DNA from 4 places in the Rhizobium sp. H4 genome. Region 4 is predicted to be linked to each of the others. Evidence: riboswitches for the same ligand, from Rfam matches in the RefSeq annotation. Region 4 holds a riboswitch; each other region holds the start of a gene.
The links. A riboswitch is a leader RNA that binds a small molecule or an ion and turns the genes downstream of it on or off. The one in region 4 is predicted to bind cobalamin.
Positions count from the first base shown of each region.

Region 1 (5,246 bases), on a different contig from region 4:
TGGGTCGAGCCGATGGGGAAGGCCTTCTTGAACTCCTCCAAGGAGATGCCCGCCTTTGCGGTCTTGACGTCGGCGCGCATCAGCTTGTCCACCGTCAGGTTGCGGATCCAGCCGACGTCATGGGCGCTGCGGATGCTTTCGCCGCGCAGATGGAAGCGCCATGTGGCGAAGGAATAACCGAAGGTCGAGCGCACGACGAGCGAGGAGGTGATGACGGCGGCAAGCACCAGCGCCGTGATCGGAAAATCGCCGGTGATCTCGAGCGCCAGGAAGGTCATCGTCAGCGGTCCGCCGATGACAGCGACGGCGAGCGAACTCATCCCGACCACGGCGTAGATGACCGGCGTCAGCGTCGCATCGGCGAAATAGGGACCGCAATAGGCAAAGAGCTTGCCGAGCAGGGCGCCCATGAACAGCGAGGCGAAAAACAGGCCGCCCCTGAAGCCGGAACCGATCGAAATTGCCGAGGCCAGCGATTTCAGCAGAAAGAGGCTGATCAGCGACGGCATCGTCACGTCGCGGGAAAGGTTGAGGTGCAGTGCGCCGTGACCGGCCGATAGCACCTGCGGCGAGATCATCGCGAGAAGTCCGACGATGATGCCGCCGAGCGCCGGGCGAAAGGGCGGGGCGATCGAGCTTTTGCGCGCAAGCTCCTCGACGAAGGCCACGCCCTGCATGAGAAGAATGCCAACGCCGGCGCAGAAGACGCCGAGCAGCAGCGCCGGGACATAATCGGCCGGCACGACCGAGCCGAAGCTGCCGATATCGATGGTGAAATCGCCTTCGGCAAGCAATCTCGCGATGAGGGTGGAAACGAGGGCGGAGACGACGACCGGGGTCAGCGAGACGATCGTGTAGGTGCCGATAATCAGTTCGAAGGCGTAGAAGGCGCCGGTCAGCGGCGCGTTGAACGCGGCGGCGATGGCGCCGGCTGCGCCGCAGCCGACGAGAATGCGCAGATCCGAGCGGCGCAGCTGCAGCTTCAGGCCAAACTTGGAGGCAATGCCGGCGGCAAGCTGGGTATAGCCGGCCTCCAGGCCGACTGAGGCGCCGAAGCCGTTGGAGATCAGGTTCTGGACGGCGACGATGATGCTGTCGGTCAGGGAGAGACGGCCGCCATGCAGCGCATTGGCCTCGATGGGGTCGACCATCGGCTTCTTGCGCCGTTTTGCCAGCACGAAAAGAAGCAAGCCGAGCAGGACACCGCCGATCACGGGGGCAGTCAGCAGCAGCATCTTGTCGTCGATCACCGACGAACTCAATCTTTCGCTGTCGGCGATGCCGAAAACCAGCTGGTGCAGTTCGTTGGAGACGAAGCTCATGCCGGTGACGGCGAGCCCGGAGGCGATGCCGACGACGGCGCCCGCCAGCGACAGGCCGACTTCGCTGCGGCGGGTCAGCGCACGCACCCGGCCCGGATCGAAGAAAACACGCAGCGCGCGCAGGCGGCGCCGATCCAATTTCATAAGCATGGCTAGACAACTAGGCGGGGAGAGGCCCGGTCAAGGGCGGCGGTGCCGTCCGCTTGCAACGCAATTGCGGCGAAAAGCCGGCGCGCGGGATAAATTTTTATGACGTAAGTCTCTGATATAAGACGACTTTTTATCTAGGATAAGTCGTTTTTATGCGAGATCCTCCTCCGACCGGCCATCGTCGCCGTCACACCAAGGCCGTTGACTCCATCCCCTGGCTTGCCTAACCATCCCTCAACGGATGGTCGTTTTGCCATCCCGACATAACGGATGGTTCCGGATCGGCAGTTGCCTTTCCGGATGAAAAGGGAATGTGACGGGGCGGACCCAAGCCGGGCGCCTTCATCACAGCCGACCCCGCGACTGTAGAGCGGTCAGGGTCTTCCATCCGGCATCGAGCTCTTTCGGCCGGCAGCCTGCAATGGTGCAGGCGGGCGGAAGGAGCGCATGCCGGAAAAGCCACTGGAAATGCATGGTGATCAACCGGGGTCGGACGCCTCCATCTCTACGAATCGTCCACCTTTTCACCGATGCAGCCGGGAAGGCGAGGCGGATCCGCTGGCACGATCAGGGGCGACCGGTTTTCCGGTCCGCCCCGATCGCGGCCGATAACCGCGAGCCAGGAGACCTGCCTTCCGTGCCGGGCGAAAAGCCCACCCTGGGCAAGTGGCCCGCTGCCAGCACGGAGGTTGTTTTGGCTGAACGAATGAATTCGGCGCTGCCTGGTGCGGCGCGATCAACTGGTGCCGTTTCGAGGCTTGCTGACGCTAGGCTCTTGCAAGGCGCTTACCTCTCCTCCCTCATTCCTGTGCTTGTCCCAGGAATCCAGCGTGCCCAAGTCTTTGGGCACAGGAGAATTATTACGTCAAATAGAGTCATTCACGGCGCCGACGCGCCGTTGCTGGATTCCTGTGACAAGCACAGGAATGAGGGCAGAAGGTGGGATGCCGCCTCCAGCAAAGGGACCGTTTGCTCATGACGACTGCCCCATTCACCACCGTCTTCATCCTCGGCGGCGCCCGCTCAGGCAAATCGCAATTCGCCGAATCCCTCGTCGTTTCGACCGGCCTTGATCGCCACTATCTCGCGACCGGCCGGGCGTGGGACGAGGAGATGCGGGCGCGCATTGCCCACCACAAGGCCGACCGCGGCCCGTCTTGGACCACGCATGAGGAGCCGCTCGATCTTGTCGGCAAGCTCGCCGCCATCGACGGCGAGGACCGTGTGGTGCTCATCGACTGCCTAACGCTCTGGGTCACCAACCTGATGATGGAAGAGCGGGACATGGCAGCGGAGTTTGCCGCGCTTGGGGATTTCGTGGCGCGAGCAAAGGCGCGGCTGGTCTTCGTCTCCAACGAGGTCGGCCTCGGCATCGTGCCGGACAATCGCATGGCGCGGGATTTTCGCGATCATGCCGGCCGATTGCACCAGTTGATCGCGGCGAAAGCCGCCGAAGTTTATTTCATCGCGGCAGGCCTGCCGCTGAAAATGAAGGGTTGAAGTTTCATGAACCAGAAGATTCCCGCAACCGTCATCACCGGCTTTCTTGGTGCCGGCAAGACGACGATGATCCGCAACCTGCTCACCAATGCCGGCGGCAAAAAAATCGCGCTCATCATCAACGAGTTCGGCGATCTCGGCGTCGATGGCGACGTGCTGAAGGGCTGCGGGGCCGAAAACTGCAGCGAGGACGATATCATCGAGCTGACCAATGGCTGCATCTGCTGCACCGTTGCCGACGATTTCATTCCGACGATGACAAAGCTGCTCGAGCGTGAACAGCGGCCCGACCATATCGTCATCGAAACCTCGGGCCTCGCCTTGCCGCAGCCGCTGGTCGCCGCCTTCAACTGGCCTGACATCCGCACCCAGGTGACCGTCGACGGCGTCATCACGGTGGTCGACAGCGCTGCTGTTGCTGCCGGCCGTTTCGCCGACGACCACGATGCCGTCGAGGCGGCCCGCAGCGAGGACGAATCGCTCGATCACGAGAGTCCGATCGAGGAGCTGTTCGAGGATCAGCTGACCTGCGCCGATCTGATCGTGCTCAACAAGACCGACCTGATCGATGTGGCGGGCCTCGGCCGCGTGCGCGACGAGGTCGCGTCCCGCACCCAGCGCAGGCCCGTGATGATCGAGGCGAGAAACGGCGAGGTGCCGGCCGGCATCCTGCTCGGCCTCGGCATCGGCACGGAGAATGATCTGGCCAACCGCAAGTCGCACCACGAGTTGGAGCATGAGGACGGCGCGCCGCACGATCACGATGAATTCGACAGCTTCGTCGTCGAGCTTGGCCCGATCGCCGATGTTGCCGGCTTCGTTGAACAGTTGAAGGCGATCATATCAGCCCATGACGTGCTGCGCCTCAAGGGCTTTGTCGACGTTTCCGGGAAGCCGATGCGCCTGCAGCTTCAGGCGGTCGGCAGCCGCATCGATCACTATTTCGATCGTACCTGGGCAGCCGATGAAAGGCGCGCCACGCGCCTCGTCGTCATCGGCCTGCACGAGATGGATGAGGACGCCGTGAGGACGGCGATCGAGGCGCTGGCGTAATCGATGCATCTGCTTCTGGCCCAGCAGGGAACGATCAGCGACGGCGAGGAGGCGATCGACCTCGGGCAGACCCCGGGCGAGATCCTGTTCCTGTCGGCGGCCGACAGCGAGCTGGCGGCGATCGCGGCCGCCCATCGCGCCTGCGGTGGGCCGCATTCGCTGCGGCTCGCCAGCCTGATGAGCCTCAAGCATCCGATGTCGGTCGATACCTATGTCGAGCGCACGGCGCGGCACGCCAAGCTCATCATCGTGCGCGCGCTGGGCGGCGCCAGCTATTTCCACTATGCGCTGGAGGCGCTGCATGCTTGTGCGGCCCGCAGCGGCGCGCTGGTTGCAGTGCTGCCGGGTGACGCCAGGCCGGATGCGGGGCTGACTCCGTTTTCCAACATCGGGCTCGATGATCTCAATGCCCTCTGGACCTATCTGATCGAGGGCGGCGATGCCAATGCACGCGCCTTTCTCGATTATGCCGGTGCGATGCTGTCGGGCGCGCAGAAGCCGGCGCCGGCGGTGCCTTTGATGAAGGCCGGCATCTGGTGGCCGGGACGGGGGCTGATCGGGGTGGAGGAATGGCGGCGGGTTGCCGGTTCGCATGTTGCGCCACCTTCGGCCGCCGAGCGTGGGACGGAGAAGGTGGAACTCGAACCCACAACATCCCCCGTCGTCGCCATCAGCTTCTACCGCGCGCTTGTGCAGAGCGGCGAAACCAAACCAGTAGAAGCGCTGATCGAAGCCTTGCGGGCACTTGGTCTTCGGCCGCTGCCGGTATTTGCCTACAGCCTCAAGGATCCTGTCTCCACAGGCATTCTCGAAAGCGTATTTTCGGCGCTGAAACCCGAGGTCGTGATCAACACGACCGGTTTTGCGGTCTCGGCACCCGGCGCCGATCGGCAGCCGACGGTGCTGGAGGCGAATGGCGCGGTCGTGCTGCAGGCGATCCTGTCGGCCTCGTCGCGGGACGCATGGGCGGCCTCCTCGCAAGGCCTGTCTGCGCGCGATCTCGGCATGAACGTGGCGCTGCCCGAGGTCGACGGTCGGGTGCTGGCGCGGGCGGTCTCCTTCAAGACGGCGGCGCGTTACGATGCGGCGGTCGAGACCAACATCGTCGCCAGCGAACCGGACGCCGGTCGGGTGCGCTATACGGCGGAACTCGCCGCCAATTGGGCGCGGCTGCGCGCCACACCGGCGCGTGACCGGCGCATCGCCCTTGTCATGGCGAAT
Region 1 is NZ_PSOW01000011.1:178,330-183,575, forward strand. Features, by position in the region: gene C4N04_RS18690 (chloride channel protein) at 1-1,472, opposite strand, end outside; cobalamin riboswitch at 1,727-2,123, shown strand; gene cobU (bifunctional adenosylcobinamide kinase/adenosylcobinamide-phosphate guanylyltransferase) at 2,448-2,972, shown strand; gene cobW (cobalamin biosynthesis protein CobW) at 2,979-4,025, shown strand; gene cobN (cobaltochelatase subunit CobN) at 4,029-5,246, shown strand, end outside.
Region 1: it holds a riboswitch for cobalamin, as region 4 does, so the genes downstream of both, cobU (bifunctional adenosylcobinamide kinase/adenosylcobinamide-phosphate guanylyltransferase) here and bluB (5,6-dimethylbenzimidazole synthase) in region 4, are expected to answer to the same signal.

Region 2 (5,246 bases), on a different contig from region 4:
GAAGGTGTCCGCCTCGGCGGCGGGCATCGCCTTGCCGAAAAGATAGCCCTGGCCGATGTCACAGCCGAGTTGCAGCAGGAAGGCGAGCTGGCCATGCTCCTCGACGCCTTCCGCAGTCGTCTTGATATTGAGGCTTCTGCCGAGACCAAGCATGGCGCGGACGATCTTTTCCTGGCGTTCGTCGTCGCGATAGGTGGCGATGAAACTTTTGTCGATCTTGATCTTGTCGAAGCGGTAGCGGGCGAGCTGGGCGAGGCTCGAATAGCCCGTGCCGAAATCATCAAGGGCGATCTGGATGCCGGCAGCATGCAGTTCTTCAAGAATGACGGCGGCGATGGCGGGATCCTGAATCAGCGCGTTCTCGGTGATCTCCACTTCCAGGCGTTGCGGCGGCAGCCGGGTTGCCGACAGCACCTTGAGGATGCGGGATGTCAAGAGCTTGTCTTCCATCTGCACTGGCGAGACGTTGAAGGACAACATGACATGCGCCGGCCAGGTGAGCGCGTCGCTGCAGGCCTGGGCGAGCAGATCCTCGAACAAGGCGGTGATCATGCCGGTTTCCTCGGCAATGTCGATGAAGACCGGCGGCGGAATGTGGATGTCATCCTCGCCCGCCCAGCGCGCGAGCGCTTCGAAACCGCAGAGCTGGCCGGTCTTCAGGTCGATCAGCGGCTGATAGAAGGGCTTAATGTCTTTACTGGCGATTGCGGCGCGCAGTCTGGTTTCCAAGGAGGCGCGCTCGGCTACCTTGTCCTGCATTGAGGTTTCGAAGGCGAGAAAATGGTTGGGGCCGCGTGATTTGGCCTCGTACATGGCGAGGTCGGCACGATGGGCGGCATCTTCCAGCGGTTCGGTTCCCTCAGCCCAGCGATCGTAGCCGACGCTGGCGCCGACTTCGACGGCAAAGCCATCGATATGGATCGGTCGGGTCACGGCCTGGATCAGCAGCCTGGCGAAACGCTCCTCCCGTTGCGCGGTCAAAGCAAAGGCGACGATGATGAATTCGTCGCCCCCAAAGCGGTAGACGCAATCTGCATTGCCGAGCGCGCAGATGCGCCTGGCGACTTCGATGAGCAACACGTCGCCGCCTTTGTGGCCGACGAGATCGTTGACTTTCTTGAAGCCGTCGAGATCGACAGAGAAAATGGTGACGTTGTCGTCCCATTCCTCGACTTCGGCCTCGTCGTTCTTGATAGGCCGTGCGAGAGCCTTGCGCTCGAAGGCGTAGCGGTTCGGTAGCTTGGTCAGATGGTCATGAGTTGCCGTCCAATCGGCCTTCGCCTGAGCGGCGACGCGCAATTCCATTTCCTTGCGCAGGTCGGCAATACGCAGCACCGAATAGACGAAGCTCATAGCGCCAGCGATGCCGAGCCCAAGAACGAGCTTGTCGGCGCCATAGGCGCGGAAATGGGTCATGAATGAAACGAGGCTGTCGTCGAACCGGAGCAGCGTACCGAGGAGCCAGAGGGTTATCCCCAAACCGACGATCGACATGCATTGCCTTCCGGCTCTGCTCTGGAAAAACACCGGCATAATGCCTTCTCCATCTCCACCCCGCGTGGTGATATCACAAAAGTCTGAAATGTTCGTTGAAACCAGAAGGCGAATTTTCAGAGGGGTGGGTTTGCCGCTGCGGCATCAGAAGCCCCGATGGTATTGAGATACAACCGGAATTGCGTGGCGGCTGTTTGACGGATCTCGACCATAAGGAGAATAATTGCCGCAGGTGATTGGTACTGCAAAGATAGGATGAAGAACGAAGGCGAGCGTGCTATCGCATGCTCGCCCTTTCTCGTGCGTCAGGCGGTGACGATCAGCAGCGGAACGCTGACGATGAGACCGGCCAGAACCGTGAACGTGGCGAAGCGCATAAAACGCAGGCGCCGCGTCCGTTCTCCACTCCAATCATATGTCATTCTTCCATCTCCTTGGGACAAGGAAGGTAGTCCCCGGGCAACCGGGTTCAACAGGGATGACACAATTTGCTTGTGTAAGGCTGGATAAAATGCGGGTTCTCTAATGCTGGAAGCGCAGAGACCAGCGGCTGCCGTTGCTGGTCATGCGAAGGATGGCGAGCGGCTCGACGTCGCTCAGCCAGAAGGAGGAAGGCGGCGCCTGAAGCACATGTGCGACGGCCGCCCGGATGACAGCCGCATGGCTGACGGCGATGACGTGACCGCCGAGGGCCGATTGGGTGTCCATCCAGCCGACGACGCGCTTTCGCAGATCAACAAGGCTCTCGCCGCCGTGCGGTGCTGCTGCCGGCTCGGTCATCCAGGCCATGAGGCTTTCCGGCTCTTCCGCCTCGATCGCCGCGATCGGCCTGCCGGCCCAGCGGCCATGGTCGCAGTCGCGAAGCGACGGCTCTATCCCGGCCTGAAGCCGCAGCGCCTCGGCTGTCTCGCGGGCACGCAAGGCTGGGCTCGTGACAATACGGTCGGCACGGGGGAGGACGGCCATCCCGCCAGCTTCTTCAGCGGCCTTGCCTTCCAGCGGTTCGTCGAGCGGGAAAAGGGCCTTGCGACTCGCCGCCGTCGCGCCGTGGCAGATCCAGGTGAGGCGCGTGTTCACGGTCGTGCTGATCTCCGGATAGCGGTGGGGATGGCCCTTAGGCGTTTCGTGAAGTTTCGTTGACAGTCTCTTCGGCGTGCAGATATAACCGGGCTGTTGCGGGTTTGGAAGCCGGTGGAAATCCGGCGCGGTCGCGCCACTGTGACCAGCGTGTCGAAAGCTCTTCGCGCTGGAAGTCAGACCCTGCCGCACAAGCACTCTTTCGACTGAACGCGTCATTCCGGAGGAATACATGTCTGACACCACTTTCACGCCCGTCGCGGCACCAGCGCCGATCCCGGTCGGCGAAATCCTGCCCTGGGCGATCTTCGGCGGCCTGCTGATGCTCATCGCCATCTATTTCGTCGGCACCGAGGAAGGCGCGATGGCGCTGTTCAACGGCATGTATGTGCATGAATTCGTGCATGACGGCCGCCACCTTCTCGGCTTTCCCTGCCACTGAGGGAGTTCCCGACATGGTTGGAAACCTTTTGCTTCGCGGCATGTTCGCGGGCGTGATTGCTGGCATTCTCGTTTTCGCCTTCGCCCATATCTTCGGCGAACCGCTGGTCGATGCGGCAATCGCCTTCGAAGAGGCGAGCGCGCAGGCGGCCGGGCAAGCGGCCGAACCTGAAGTCGTCAGCCGCGCCACGCAGGCCGGTCTCGGCCTCTTCACCGGCGTCATGGCTTACAGCGTTGCCGTCGGCGGACTATTTGCCCTCGCCTTTGCTTTCGTGCACGGGCGCTTCAGCGCTCTTTCGGCGCGTGGCACCTCTGCTGTCATCGCCATCGCCGCCTTCGTGGCGATCGTGCTCGTTCCCGGTATCAAATATCCGGCCAACCCGCCGGCGGTCGGCAACCCCGACACGATCGGCGTCAGGACGGAGCTGTTCTTCCTGTTGATCGTCGTTTCGGTCGCGGCGCTGATTGCCGCCGTGGCGCTGTCGCGCCGCCTTTCCGAGCGTTTCGGGCTTTGGAACGGCGCGATCGTCGCCGCTCTCGCCTATCTCGTCTTCATCGGCGTCGTGCTTTATCTGCTGCCCCCGATCAACGAAGTGCCGGAGAATTTCTCGGCGATGGTACTCTGGCGGTTCCGCACGACCTCGCTCGGCATGCACGCGATTCTCTGGGCAACGCTCGGCCTTGCCTTCGGAGCGCTCGCGGAAAGACGGCTTGCCCTCAAGGGCGGGCTGCGGCCCGCCTTCCGGTGATCCGGCGCATCGGCAGGCTTGCGGCTCTCGCTCTGATCGCAAGCCTGTTCCCATTGCTTGCGGGAAACACGTCTGCCCATGAGCGCAGCGCCGACGGTAGCCATGCCGGCCTCGAGATCCCCGCCATTTCCCACGGCGAGATGGCGGTCATTTCCGATTACCGCAGCGGGATTTTCGGGCTGGCGTCGCGGGCGGTCGATACCAACGAACCGTTCCGCCGCGTCCTGAACTACGCCGAGATCCAGTATTCCTATTGTCTGTGGGGCCGGATGCCGGGCAGCGTGACGGACGAGGAAAGCCCTTTCAACGAATGCGCCCATGCCTATCTTGCGGCGACGAAAGCTGTATTGCTGTCGATGCGGGAGATGCCGCGGGAGGCGGCCGCGGCGGGTGAAATCATCTCGGCAATCGACGCGGATATGGCGCGACGCGGGCTCGCGCTCATCACCTGCCAGTTCAGCGGCGAGGCCTTCAACACCGCCGACATCGTCAAGCCAAATTGGAGCAAAGTGCCGCTTCATCCTGCCAGCATGGCATCGTTGACAGGATTGGCTGCCCTGTTCGGTCTTGCCGGCCTTGTGCTTAGACGCGTCTTGCGGCCGAAAGCTCAGTCGTCGGAATAGCGCTGTTCGCGCCACGGATCGCCATACATGTGGTAACCGTTCTTTTCCCAGAACCCGGCCTTGTCGGCGGGCATCAGCTCGATCTGGCGCAGCCATTTGGCGCTTTTCCAGAAATATAGATGCGGCACGACCAGGCGCATCGGGCCGCCATGGTCTGATGTCAGCGGCAGGCCCTCCCATGAGGTCGCCAGGATCGCGTCCTCGGCGGCGAAATCGGCAAGCGGCAGGTTGGTGGTGTAGCCGTCATAACTCGTCAGCAGGACGTAGGCCGCTTCCGGCTTCGGCATGGCGAGATCGAGCAGATCCCGCGTCGAAACGCCTTTCCAGTTGTTGTCGTAACGCGACCAGGTGGTGACGCAGTGGATATCGCTGACCTTGGTGCTCTGCTCGATCGCCTGGAAGGCCGCCCAGTTGAGCGTGAGCGGTGTTTCGACCAGGCCGCGGACATCGAGCCGCCAGCTGTTGGTGGAGATGACCGGCTGCTGGCCGAGATCGAGCACCGGCCAGTTCTTGACGAGGTGCTGACCGGGTGGCAGGCGCTCGGCTTCAGGACGGCTGACGCGGCCGGTCAGGAATTTTCCCTCCGCCGCCCAGCGGCGTTTGGAACTGGTCAGCTTGCTGTCGGAGGGCGTCTGGTCGTCGCTCATGAGCGGGTCTCCTTGGGATGCCGCAATAGGGCATTCGGCTCCCCGGGTGTCAAGTTTCGGCAGACCCTTGGAAATCCCCGTCTGTATCATTAGACTTGGAGCCCGTCGGGCGTGCCTTGCTGGGGAGTGGAGGCAGAAAGGGAGGAGCCGGATCTGTCTTCGAGATATCGCGCGATAGCGGCGCTTTTGGTAGTGCCGATAATCATTTTCGCCTT
Region 2 is NZ_PSOW01000005.1:360,568-365,813, forward strand. Features, by position in the region: gene C4N04_RS10530 (bifunctional diguanylate cyclase/phosphodiesterase) at 1-1,533, opposite strand, end outside; gene C4N04_RS10535 (histidine phosphatase family protein) at 2,017-2,571, opposite strand; cobalamin riboswitch at 2,627-2,777, shown strand; gene C4N04_RS10540 (CbtB-domain containing protein) at 2,804-3,013, shown strand; gene C4N04_RS10545 (CbtA family protein) at 3,027-3,761, shown strand; gene C4N04_RS10550 (hypothetical protein) at 3,758-4,384, shown strand; gene C4N04_RS10555 (sulfite oxidase-like oxidoreductase) at 4,369-5,031, opposite strand; gene C4N04_RS10560 (sensor histidine kinase) at 5,143-5,246, shown strand, end outside.
Region 2: it holds a riboswitch for cobalamin, as region 4 does, so the genes downstream of both, C4N04_RS10540 (CbtB-domain containing protein) here and bluB (5,6-dimethylbenzimidazole synthase) in region 4, are expected to answer to the same signal.

Region 3 (5,246 bases), on a different contig from region 4:
TGCTGATGACGATCGCCGCTGTCGGCGCCGTCATTATCAATGCGGGAGAGGAAGCGGCGACGGTCGTGTTCCTGTTCCTCGTCGGCGAGCTGCTGGAGGGCGTGGCGGCGGGCAAGGCGCGCCAAAGCATCCAATCGCTGACGGCACTGGTGCCGAAGAATGCGCTGCTCGAAGAAAATGGTGCAACGCGGGAGGTGCCGGCGGAGAGCCTTGCCGTCGGTGCGATCATCATGGTGCGACCCGGCGACCGCATCTCGGCGGATGGCGTCATCGTATCGGGCGAGAGTGCGATCGATGAGGCGCCGGTGACGGGCGAGAGCACGCCGGTGCGCAAGGGTGTCGATGCCGCGGTTTTTGCCGGAACAGTGAATGGCGATGCAGTGCTCCGGGTTCGCGTCACCGCAGCCGCGGCCGACAACACCATCGCCCGCGTCGTCAAGCTGGTGGAGGAAGCGCAGGAATCGAAGGCGCCGACGGAACGCTTCATCGACCGGTTCTCTCGTTATTACACGCCCGGCGTGGTGGTGGTTGCAGCATTGGTCGCGGTGGTTCCGCCGAGCTTCCTTTCCGGCGCGTGGGGCGAATGGGTCTACAAGGGCCTTGCCATCCTGCTGATCGGCTGCCCCTGCGCACTCGTCATCTCGACGCCGGCGGCGATCGCCGCCTCGCTTTCCGCGGGCGCACGGCGCGGGCTGTTGATGAAGGGCGGCGCGATACTGGAGAGCCTCGGCCAGGTGACCATGGTCGCCTTCGACAAAACAGGCACGTTGACGGAAGGCAAGCCGCAGGTGACCGACATCATTTCCTTCGGATTGAGCGAGGCGCAGGTCTTGTCACGCGCGGCGGTGCTGGAGCAAGGCTCCAGCCATCCCCTGGCGCTCGCCATCCTCAATCGTGCTCGGGCGGACGGTGTTCCCGTGCCGCCGGCCTTCGAGCTGGAGGCGCTGCCGGGCAAGGGCGTCACCGGAAAAGTCGGGGGCGAGACTCTGGATCTGCTGTCGCCGTCCGCCGCCCGCGAGCGCGGGGCGCTCGATGGAGATCAGGATGCGCGTATCATCGCGTTGAACGACGAAGGCAAGAGCGTGTCGGTGCTGCTCGTCAACGGCGCGGCAGCCGGCCTGATCGCCATGCGCGATGAGCCGCGCGAGGATGCCGAAGCCGGGCTTTCCGCGCTCAAATCGGCGGGCGTCAAGGCGATGATGCTGACGGGCGACAACAAGCGGACGGCGGCAGCCGTTGCCGGCATGCTCGGCATCGACTGGCGCGGCGAGATGATGCCCGAGGACAAACAGAAGGTCGTCGGCGAATTGAAACGTCAGGGTTTCATTGTCGCCAAGGTCGGCGACGGCATCAACGACGCGCCGGCGCTTGCCGCTGCCGACATCGGCATCGCCATGGGCGGCGGCACCGATGTGGCGCTGGAGACGGCGGATGCCGCCGTGCTGCATGGACGCGTCGGCGACGTGGCGCGGATGATCGAACTGTCCAAACGGACGATGCGCAATATTCTGGAGAATATCACCATCGCCCTCGGGCTGAAGGCGGTGTTTCTGGTGACGACGATCATGGGGATCACCGGCCTCTGGCCGGCGATTCTCGCCGATACCGGCGCCACCGTGCTGGTGACGATCAACGCGCTCAGGCTGCTTCGGGTAAAGGGATAATGACGATTTGGGCCTGACCGGGAATCGCAAATCGCAGGGAGCGGCTACAGGCCGACTCTCAGGCCGCTGACAAAGGACGCACAAGCAGTAAAAGATTGTCGCCTTAAGAGATCGCCGCCCGCCCCTCATCCGGCTGCCGCCACCTTCTCCCCGCAGGCGGGGCGAAGGGAGATAGTCGCGACCTCTCCGTCCCTCTCACGGCTCTCACAAGGCACGTCCCCTCTCCCCGTTTTTACGGGGGAGAGGGTTAGGGTGAGGGGCACACATCGGTCCGAATTGGACAGCACAAGGCCGAGGATGACGCAGGGAAGAGGCTCCGCCAGCCTGTTTTCTTTAAGCCTTCGTTATCCATGTCCTTCACAGGAAGGCAGCGATTTCAATCCTGCCGTAAGGCGATGTACAAACCATCCATTGACGTTATTTTGGATTCGCGTACTATATCTAGTGTTCAGAGGTTCCTTCGATTCGTCAGGATCGCGGGCTAAGACGGGAATACGGTGCGTTTCGCCATGATGGCGCGACAAATCCGGAGCTGCCCCCGCAACTGTAAGCGGCGAGCAACTGTCCGATTTCAGGTCACTGGAGCATGATGCTCCGGGAAGGCTGGGCAGGATGCTTCGACCCGCAAGCCAGGAGACCTGCCTCGAACGAAACGTCCACCGGCGGGGTGTCCGGAAGGTCGCGTTGCATGACTGCGGATTTATCCGCATCGCGTTTCGCAGGCCCGAACCTCCGCATCAGCCACTTCGGGGTGAAGTCATGTCAGTATCGCAGTTCAGGCCGCCACCCGCGCCAGGCAGAGGGCGGATCACGCCCGGCGGCTGAACGGCCGCATCGTTTCAAACCATCCGAGAATGTTTCGAGGGATTTCGAAAGATTTCCGATCGATATCGCGTGTCTCGATCGCATCGTCACGAGGAATATCATGACCATTACCGTCTATAGCAAACCTGCCTGCGTCCAATGCACCGCCACCTATCGCGCCCTCGACCGCCTGGGCGTCGATTACGATATCATCGATATCTCGCAGGATGCCGAAGCGCTCGATCGCGTCCGCAGCCTCGGCTACATGCAGGCGCCCGTCGTCATCGCCGGCGAGCGGCATTGGGCGGGTTTCCGTCCCGATATGATCAGCGCGCTCTCCTGACCGGAAAACGGCGATGGGGCTGCTCGTCTATTATTCCAGCCGATCGGAGAATACCCATCGCTTCGTCGCCAGGCTCGGACTGCGCGCGGCGCGCATTCCGGCTAGCGGCGCAGAGGCGCTCCCTATCCGCGAACCCTTCGTTCTCGTCGTGCCGACTTATAGCGGCGACGGCGGCAAGGGGGCCGTTCCCAAGCAGGTGATCCGTTTTTTGAACGATGCGGAGAACCGAGGACATATCCGCGGCGTGATTGCCGCGGGCAACAGCAATTTCGGCGAGACATACGGGCTTGCCGGCGACGTGATCTCGCGGAAGTGCCAGGTGCCCTACCTCTACAGGTTCGAGCTCATCGGCACGGAGGAGGACGTCGTCAACGTCAGATACGGATTGGAACGGTTTTGGACACGGGAACAACTCTGACGCGGGATGCGGGCGCAAAACCGCATAACACTTTTGCTCATCCCGCCGGCGAACGCCCCGTGAAAGCGGCGGAAACGCTCGACTATCACGCGCTGAACGCCATGCTGAACCTCTATGACGACGAAGGCAGGATCCAGCTCGACAAGGATCGCATGGCGGCGAAGCAGTATTTCCTGCAGCATGTGAACCAGAACACGGTGTTCTTTCACAATCTCAGGGAAAAGCTCGATTACCTCATGACCGAGGGCTATTACGAGCAGGAGGTGCTCGACCAGTACTCCTTCAATTTCGTCCGCGACCTGTTCGATCAGGCCTATGCGAGGAAATTCCGGTTCCCGACCTTTCTCGGCGCATTCAAATATTACACCAGCTATACGCTGAAGACCTTCGACGGAAAGCGCTATCTCGAGCGCTACGAGGACCGCATCTGCATGGTGGCGCTGACCCTGGCACGGGGCGACGAAGCGCTTGCCCGCGATATGGTCGACGAGATCATTTCCGGCCGGTTCCAACCGGCGACGCCGACCTTCCTCAATGCGGGCAAGAAGCAGCGCGGCGAACTGGTTTCCTGCTTCCTGCTGCGGGTCGAGGACAATATGGAATCGATCGGCCGATCGATCAATTCGGCGCTGCAATTGTCGAAGCGCGGCGGCGGCGTGGCGCTGTCGCTGACGAACATCCGTGAGGCCGGCGCGCCGATCAAGCAGATCGAGAACCAATCCTCGGGCATCATTCCGGTGATGAAGCTGCTCGAAGACTCGTTCTCTTATGCCAACCAGCTCGGTGCCCGTCAGGGAGCCGGCGCCGTTTATCTCAACGCCCATCACCCCGACATTATGCGCTTCCTCGACACGAAGCGCGAAAATGCCGACGAGAAGATCCGGATCAAGACGCTGTCGCTCGGCGTCGTCGTGCCCGACATCACCTTCGAGCTCGCGAAAAATAATGAGGATATGTATCTGTTCTCGCCTTACGACGTGGAGCGCGTCTATGGCGTGCCTTTCACCGAGATTTCGGTGACGGAAAAGTACCGGGAGATGGTGGCGGATGCGCGCATCTCGAAGAAGAAGATCAAGGCGCGCGAATTCTTCCAGGTGCTCGCCGAAATCCAGTTTGAGAGCGGTTATCCCTACATCATGTTCGAGGACACGGTGAACCGGGCGAACCCGGTCGCCGGGCGTATTTCGATGAGCAATCTCTGCTCGGAGATCCTACAGGTCAGCGAAGCGAGCGAATACAACGACGACCTCTCCTACAAGCATCTCGGCAAGGATATTTCCTGCAATCTCGGCTCGCTGAACATTGCGGCGGCGATGGACTCCGCTGATTTCGGCAGGATGATCGAGACCTCCATCAGGGCGCTGACGGCGGTCTCCGACATGAGCCATATCGCCTCGGTTCCGTCGATCGAGAAGGGCAATGACGAAAGCCATGCGATCGGGCTCGGCCAGATGAACCTGCACGGTTATCTCGCCCGCGAACGTATCTTCTATGGTTCGGAGGAAGGCGTCGATTTCACCAATATCTATTTCTATACGGTGACCTACTACGCGATCCGCGCCTCGAACCTGCTGGCGGTCGAACGCGGCACAAGCTTCAAGGGCTTCGAAAATTCGAAATATGCCTCCGGCGATTATTTCGACAAATATACCGAACAGGAATGGAAGCCGACGACCGAGAAGGTGCAGGCGCTGTTCGACAAATCAGGAATCCATATTCCGACACAGGAAGACTGGGCGGCGTTGAAGACGGCTGTCATGACGTCCGGCCTCTATAACCAGAACCTGCAGGCGGTGCCGCCGACCGGGTCGATCTCCTATATCAATCATTCGACCTCCTCGATCCATCCGATCGTCTCGAAGATTGAAATCCGCAAGGAAGGCAAGATTGGCCGCGTCTATTATCCGGCGCCGTTCATGACCAACGACAATCTCGATTATTATCAGGACGCCTACGAGATCGGTGCGGAGAAGATCATCGACACCTATGCGGCGGCGACGCAGCATGTCGACCAAGG
Region 3 is NZ_PSOW01000034.1:8,998-14,243, forward strand. Features, by position in the region: gene C4N04_RS31020 (heavy metal translocating P-type ATPase) at 1-1,664, shown strand, start outside; cobalamin riboswitch at 2,100-2,325, shown strand; gene nrdH (glutaredoxin-like protein NrdH) at 2,590-2,811, shown strand; gene nrdI (class Ib ribonucleoside-diphosphate reductase assembly flavoprotein NrdI) at 2,825-3,229, shown strand; gene nrdE (class 1b ribonucleoside-diphosphate reductase subunit alpha) at 3,208-5,246, shown strand, end outside.
Region 3: it holds a riboswitch for cobalamin, as region 4 does, so the genes downstream of both, nrdH (glutaredoxin-like protein NrdH) here and bluB (5,6-dimethylbenzimidazole synthase) in region 4, are expected to answer to the same signal.

Region 4 (5,246 bases):
AGCCGTCGGTGATGGACTGGCCGTAGACGAGCGGCTTGCCGGGGACGAGATCCTGGCGGCCGGCGACGAGGTTGCTCTCGATCATCATGCCTTTGATGTGGCGATTGCCTGCGGTGATCTGTGCGGCGACGTCCTTGACCACATGCGGCTGGTTCATCGGGTCCTTGTTGCTGTTGGCATGGCTGGCATCGATAAGGATGCGCGGGAGAACACCGAGCTTGACGGCTTCGCCGACGACAGCTTGAACATCGGCCGCTTCATAGTTCGGCCGCCTGCCGCCGCGCAGGATGATGTGGCAGTCCTCGTTGCCCTTTGTTGAGGCAATGGCAGCCTGCCCGTCCTTGGTGACGGCGGGGAAGTGATGCGGCTGCGAGGCGGCGAGGATGGCATCGAGCGCGACGCGTGCGCCGCCATCCGTGCCGTTCTTGAAGCCGATCGGGCAGGAGAGGCCGGAGGCGAGCTGGCGATGGATCTGGCTTTCGGTCGTGCGGGCGCCGATCGCCCCCCAGCTGACGAGGTCGGTAATGTATTGCGGCGTGATCGTCTCGAGGAATTCGACACCGGCGGGCAGGCCCATCGCATTGATGTCGAGCAGCAGGCGCCGGGCAATCCGAAGCCCTTCCTCGATGCGGTAGCTGCCATCGAGATGCGGGTCGTTCATCAGACCCTTCCAGCCGACCGTGGTGCGGGGCTTTTCGAAATAGACGCGCATGACGATTTCGAGATCACCGGAGAAGCGCTGCCTCTGTCGCACCAACCGCTCGGCATATTCGCGGGCGGCGGCAGGATCGTGGATAGAGCAGGGGCCGATGACGACGATCAGGCGGTCGTCCTTTCCCTCCAGAATCTTATGGATCGCATTGCGGTTACTGGTCACCGTCTCGCTGACGTCAGCGGTTCGGGGAATTTCCGCGAGGATATCGGCGGGTTTGGTCAGTGGGGTGATTTCGAGGATACGCAGATCGTCGATGGTATCGGACACGGTGTGGCTCCTGTTTGGTCATACCGTGCGGAAACAAAAAAGCCGCCAGGTAGACTAGCGGCTGTTCGGGTTGTCGTCGCGTCGACTTCAGTTACGCATGGACCCGCATCCGCTGGGAGCAGCGGTACCAATAAAATCGCGAGGCGTAGACGGAAGTGATCGACATGCGGCGTGTTTAGCGTGGCGGCCTCCCGTTGTCACGCAGAATCTGGCGGCCTGAAAGAGGGCTCCGGCGTGCAGCAATCCGTCTTCTGGCGGCAAGTTTCTTCAATGCATTTGCAAGCGTGGTCGTGACCAGCTGCTGGCTGTGCACTGGCCCGTCAGCGGGCAAATCGCTGTGCTGCCGGCGCTTGCCCGCGAAGTGCTTTCCTGAAATAGATGCTTCGTCAGGTGCCCGCTTTCGCGCGGGAGAATCGGGAATCCGGTGGAAGACCGGAACGTGCCCAACGCTGTAAGGCCGACGCCTGCCGCTTCATCATGCCACTGGCTTTTGCCGGGAAGGCTGCGGCAGACGGATGACGCCGAGTCAGAAGACCGGCCTGGCAAGATAGACCCAACCCGCGCGGACGGCGGGCGGTTGCGTTGTTGGGGATTTGACGATGCGACCCTTTGATGAGGATGCCATGTCGGCGGCATCCGGTTTTTCTCTGGCCGAACGCGAGGCCGTGTATCACGCGATCATGACGCGACGCGACGTGCGCAGCCAGTTCCTGCCCGATCCCTTGCCGGACGATGTCGTGGCGCGGCTCTTGACGGCCGCCCATCACGCCCCCTCCGTCGGCTTCATGCAGCCGTGGAACTTCATCCTGGTGAAGAGCGAAGCCGTGCGGGCGCGCATCCGGGACGCTTTTGCACAGGCCAACGAAGAGGCGGCACTGATGTTTGACGGCGAGCGGCGGCAGGCGTACCGCTCTCTCAAGCTCGAAGGCATCGTCGAGGCGCCGCTCGGCATATGCGTTACCTGCGATCCCACGCGCAGCGGCAGCGTCGTGCTGGGCCGCACGCACAATCCGCGGATGGATAGCTATTCGACGGTGTGCGCCATCCAGAACCTCTGGCTTGCGGCGCGCGCCGAAGGAATCGGCATCGGCTGGGTCAGCATCTTTCGCGAAGGCGAGCTGAAAACCATTCTCGGCATACCCGATCATATAGAGGTGGTCGCCTGGCTCTGCGCAGGCTTCGTTGACCGGCTGTATGACGAGCCGGAGCTTTCCGTCAAAGGCTGGCGCCAGCGCCTACCGCTCGAGGAGCTCGTCTTCCACGATGGCTGGGGACGGAGCGAGCCGTAGCGGTCACTGCTGTTGCGGCTGCGGGCCAGGTGTTGCCGGGTTGGCAAGATCGATCGAACCCTGGTCGCCTGCGAGGAATTGCGGGCCAACCTGCCGGACCTTGTTTTGCGCAGGGTCATAGGGACGCTCCGGGACTGACGGCCGGGGTGCCGTTGGCGCAGCCGCGGTATCTTTCGCCGGCGGATTGGTGCGGATCGTCGTGATCGAGCTCTGCTGCTGCGGTTCGCTCAGGGCCTGCTTGCCGCGCATCTCTTCGTAATAGGCGGCGAGATTGCAGGCGCAGGCATTTTTCTCGCCGGGCGCGCGGTTCTTATAGGCGAAGGCGTTCTGCATAGCGCTGTAGGGTGTGCCGGTTGCCACCGAAATCATGTTCGCGGCTTCCGTGCTCCTTACGTCGCGATAGAAAAGCTCGGTCTCGATGCCGGGGCACATCTTGGCGCAGGTCTCAGCATCGCGGCCGAAATCGACCGAAATGGCGTTCGAGCTGATCGGGAAGAAGCCGCCGTCGCAGCTGCGCACGCAGATGGTGCTGACCGGCGACATCATCTCGGCCCGCGGCAGGTCATAACGCGGATCGAACTCTTCACCGCCGCCGAGCGGAATGAAGGTATCGCCGCGCATCGCCTGTTCCTCGATGCTCGGGGCAGGATCGTTGGCGCTGCGATCGGACGGGGCGTAGAAATTCTCGCTGTTGCAGCCATTGCGCTCAAGAGCTGCCATCAGTTCGCGGCGCCCGCCGTCATCACCGCCCTGACTGCGCAGTTCGGCGCGACGATCCTGGAGATAGCGGATATTGTCGATCATCCGGGCTTCGGCCTGCGAGAGCTCGTCGCAATAATCGGCATTCTCGCCGCCGATCACCACCATGCTGCCCGAGGTGCAACCGTAGCTGCGCAGGTCGTTGCGGACCTTGCGCAGCTCGAGGTTCTGCTCGGCGATGGCACCAGCAAACTGGCGCGCTTCCAGACCATTGCCGTTGCCGATCGATCGCGGCAGGTCGGCGAGGCGACCGCGCAGGTCGTCGCAGATGGCGCTCGTCTGCGCGGCGACGGGCGTCGCGAAGGCAACGAGAAGCACAAAAGACAGGTTTCGGCGTTTCACGGCGTCGTCCCGGAATGAGCAAACGGTTGGTGGTCGAATGCGACGTCACTTCGCCGCGCGTTTCCTCTTAGCGTGTTTCTCTTAATAAGCTCAGAGAAATTCTTAGCGTATTTTCGCGATCTTATCCAGCAGAGGCCGGCGATTCCACGCGTCGCGCCAGACGTCGCTCGCGGACAGATCCGGTCGCGGACTGTCAGATCTGCTTCGAGCGCGCCATTTCGGCGTGCATCCAGCTTGAGTCTCCCCATGTCGAGAGCCAGATCATCAAATCGGTGAGTGCGGCGATGACGGGCAGGAGCAGTGTGTGGCTCATTCCGCGTGCGGTCTGGTTTTTCTCGGCCTCCCTGAGATGAGCCAATTCATCCTCTTGAATGGAGGCAATAAGGCCATGAAGCTCGGGGTCTCCGGCCGCCAGAAAGGCCAATTGATCCTCAAGGTGACGGTGAACAGTGCTTTCAACCGCCTCGGTACAGATCCAGACCATGTTACGTCCACCGAGGGCAGTCAGGAAACCCAGCAGGTAACCGCCGAGGCTCCAGAATGCCATGACGCGGCATGGCCTGGCCTTCCTGGACGGCATCGCGTCGCGAAACAGGCGGCAATGCTTGATCTCGTCATCTCGCATATCGCGGAGTGCAGGAACGATGTCGGGAAACAGCCTACGGGCCATCCAGATCTGTGCGCCATAAATGCGTATTGCGCCGAATTCGCCAGCATGATTGACCTTGAGAATACGACGTACGGTTACGGTTCGATCGCGCTTACCGGCGTTGCTCAACGGATTGTCCATGATCCACGCTGCCCCATAGTTCCCCCCTCGGCAATAGGCACCACTGCCGCTACTATCGTCAATGGTCGACACAATCGACGGGGTGCATTCCGCGTCAAGCGGCGCGCAGACCGTCGCGATAGGCGCTGGTCTGGGCGGCGAGCGTAGCAAAGGCGGGAGCGAGGCGAGAATGATAGGCATCTTTAACGAACTTAGCTTGCCTGGAGCAACCGGCCGGATGCGCGAAGCTCAACACGGCCTTCACATCTTCGTAGACGGTTGTTACGAACCCGGTTCCCAACACGGCGGCTGGGCATTTGTCACCTATCGCGATGCAGTGGAGATCGCCTCCGGATTCGGTGGCGTCCAGGAGTCGGCCAATAATTCGATGGAATTGACCGCCGTCCTGAAGGCCGCAATCTGGATCAATAGCGAAGCAGCCGGCGAAGCTGCGACCATCTGGTCCGATTCCGTCTATGCCGTCAAAGGCTGCAACAGCCGGCGACATATCTGGAAAAACAACGGCTGGAAGAAGAGCAGCCCGAATGGAAATGCTCGAAGGCGAACGATCGACAATGCGGAACTGTGGAAGGCAGTCGATCTTCAACTATCCCAGAACGCCCTGGTGACCGTTACCTGGTGCAAAGGCCATTCCGGTATTGCCGGCAACGAACGCGCCGATGCGCTCGCGGATAAAGGGCGCCTGTCGATCCGGGCTGCCTGATATTGCCGGGTTGCTAGCAGCCGGCTTAAGCCGGCTGCGATGCCTCGACGACGGCCAATGCCGCCATGTTGACGACGCCGCGGGAGGTGACCGAGGGCGCGAGGATGTGGGCGGGCATGGCGGCACCCAGCAGGATCGGTCCGACATGCAGTCCATCCGTCATCGATTTGACCACGCCAAGCGTGATGTTGGCGGCATCGAGGTTCGGGAAGACCAGCAGGTTCGCCTCGTCGTGCAGCGTCGTGTGCGGCATGACGCGCTTGCGCAGGGCTTCGGAGATGGCGCTTTCACCGTGCATTTCACCATCGACCTCGAGATCGGGGGCGGCGTCGCGCACGAGCTGCAGGGCATTGCGCATCTTGGTGGCGCTTTCGGATTCGC
Region 4 is NZ_PSOW01000007.1:67,433-72,678, forward strand. Features, by position in the region: gene C4N04_RS12540 (3-deoxy-7-phosphoheptulonate synthase) at 1-982, opposite strand, end outside; cobalamin riboswitch at 1,354-1,540, shown strand; gene bluB (5,6-dimethylbenzimidazole synthase) at 1,582-2,271, shown strand; gene C4N04_RS12550 (DUF2865 domain-containing protein) at 2,275-3,372, opposite strand; gene C4N04_RS12555 (demethoxyubiquinone hydroxylase family protein) at 3,566-4,162, opposite strand; gene C4N04_RS12560 (ribonuclease H) at 4,332-4,865, shown strand; gene C4N04_RS12565 (NADP-dependent malic enzyme) at 4,891-5,246, opposite strand, start outside.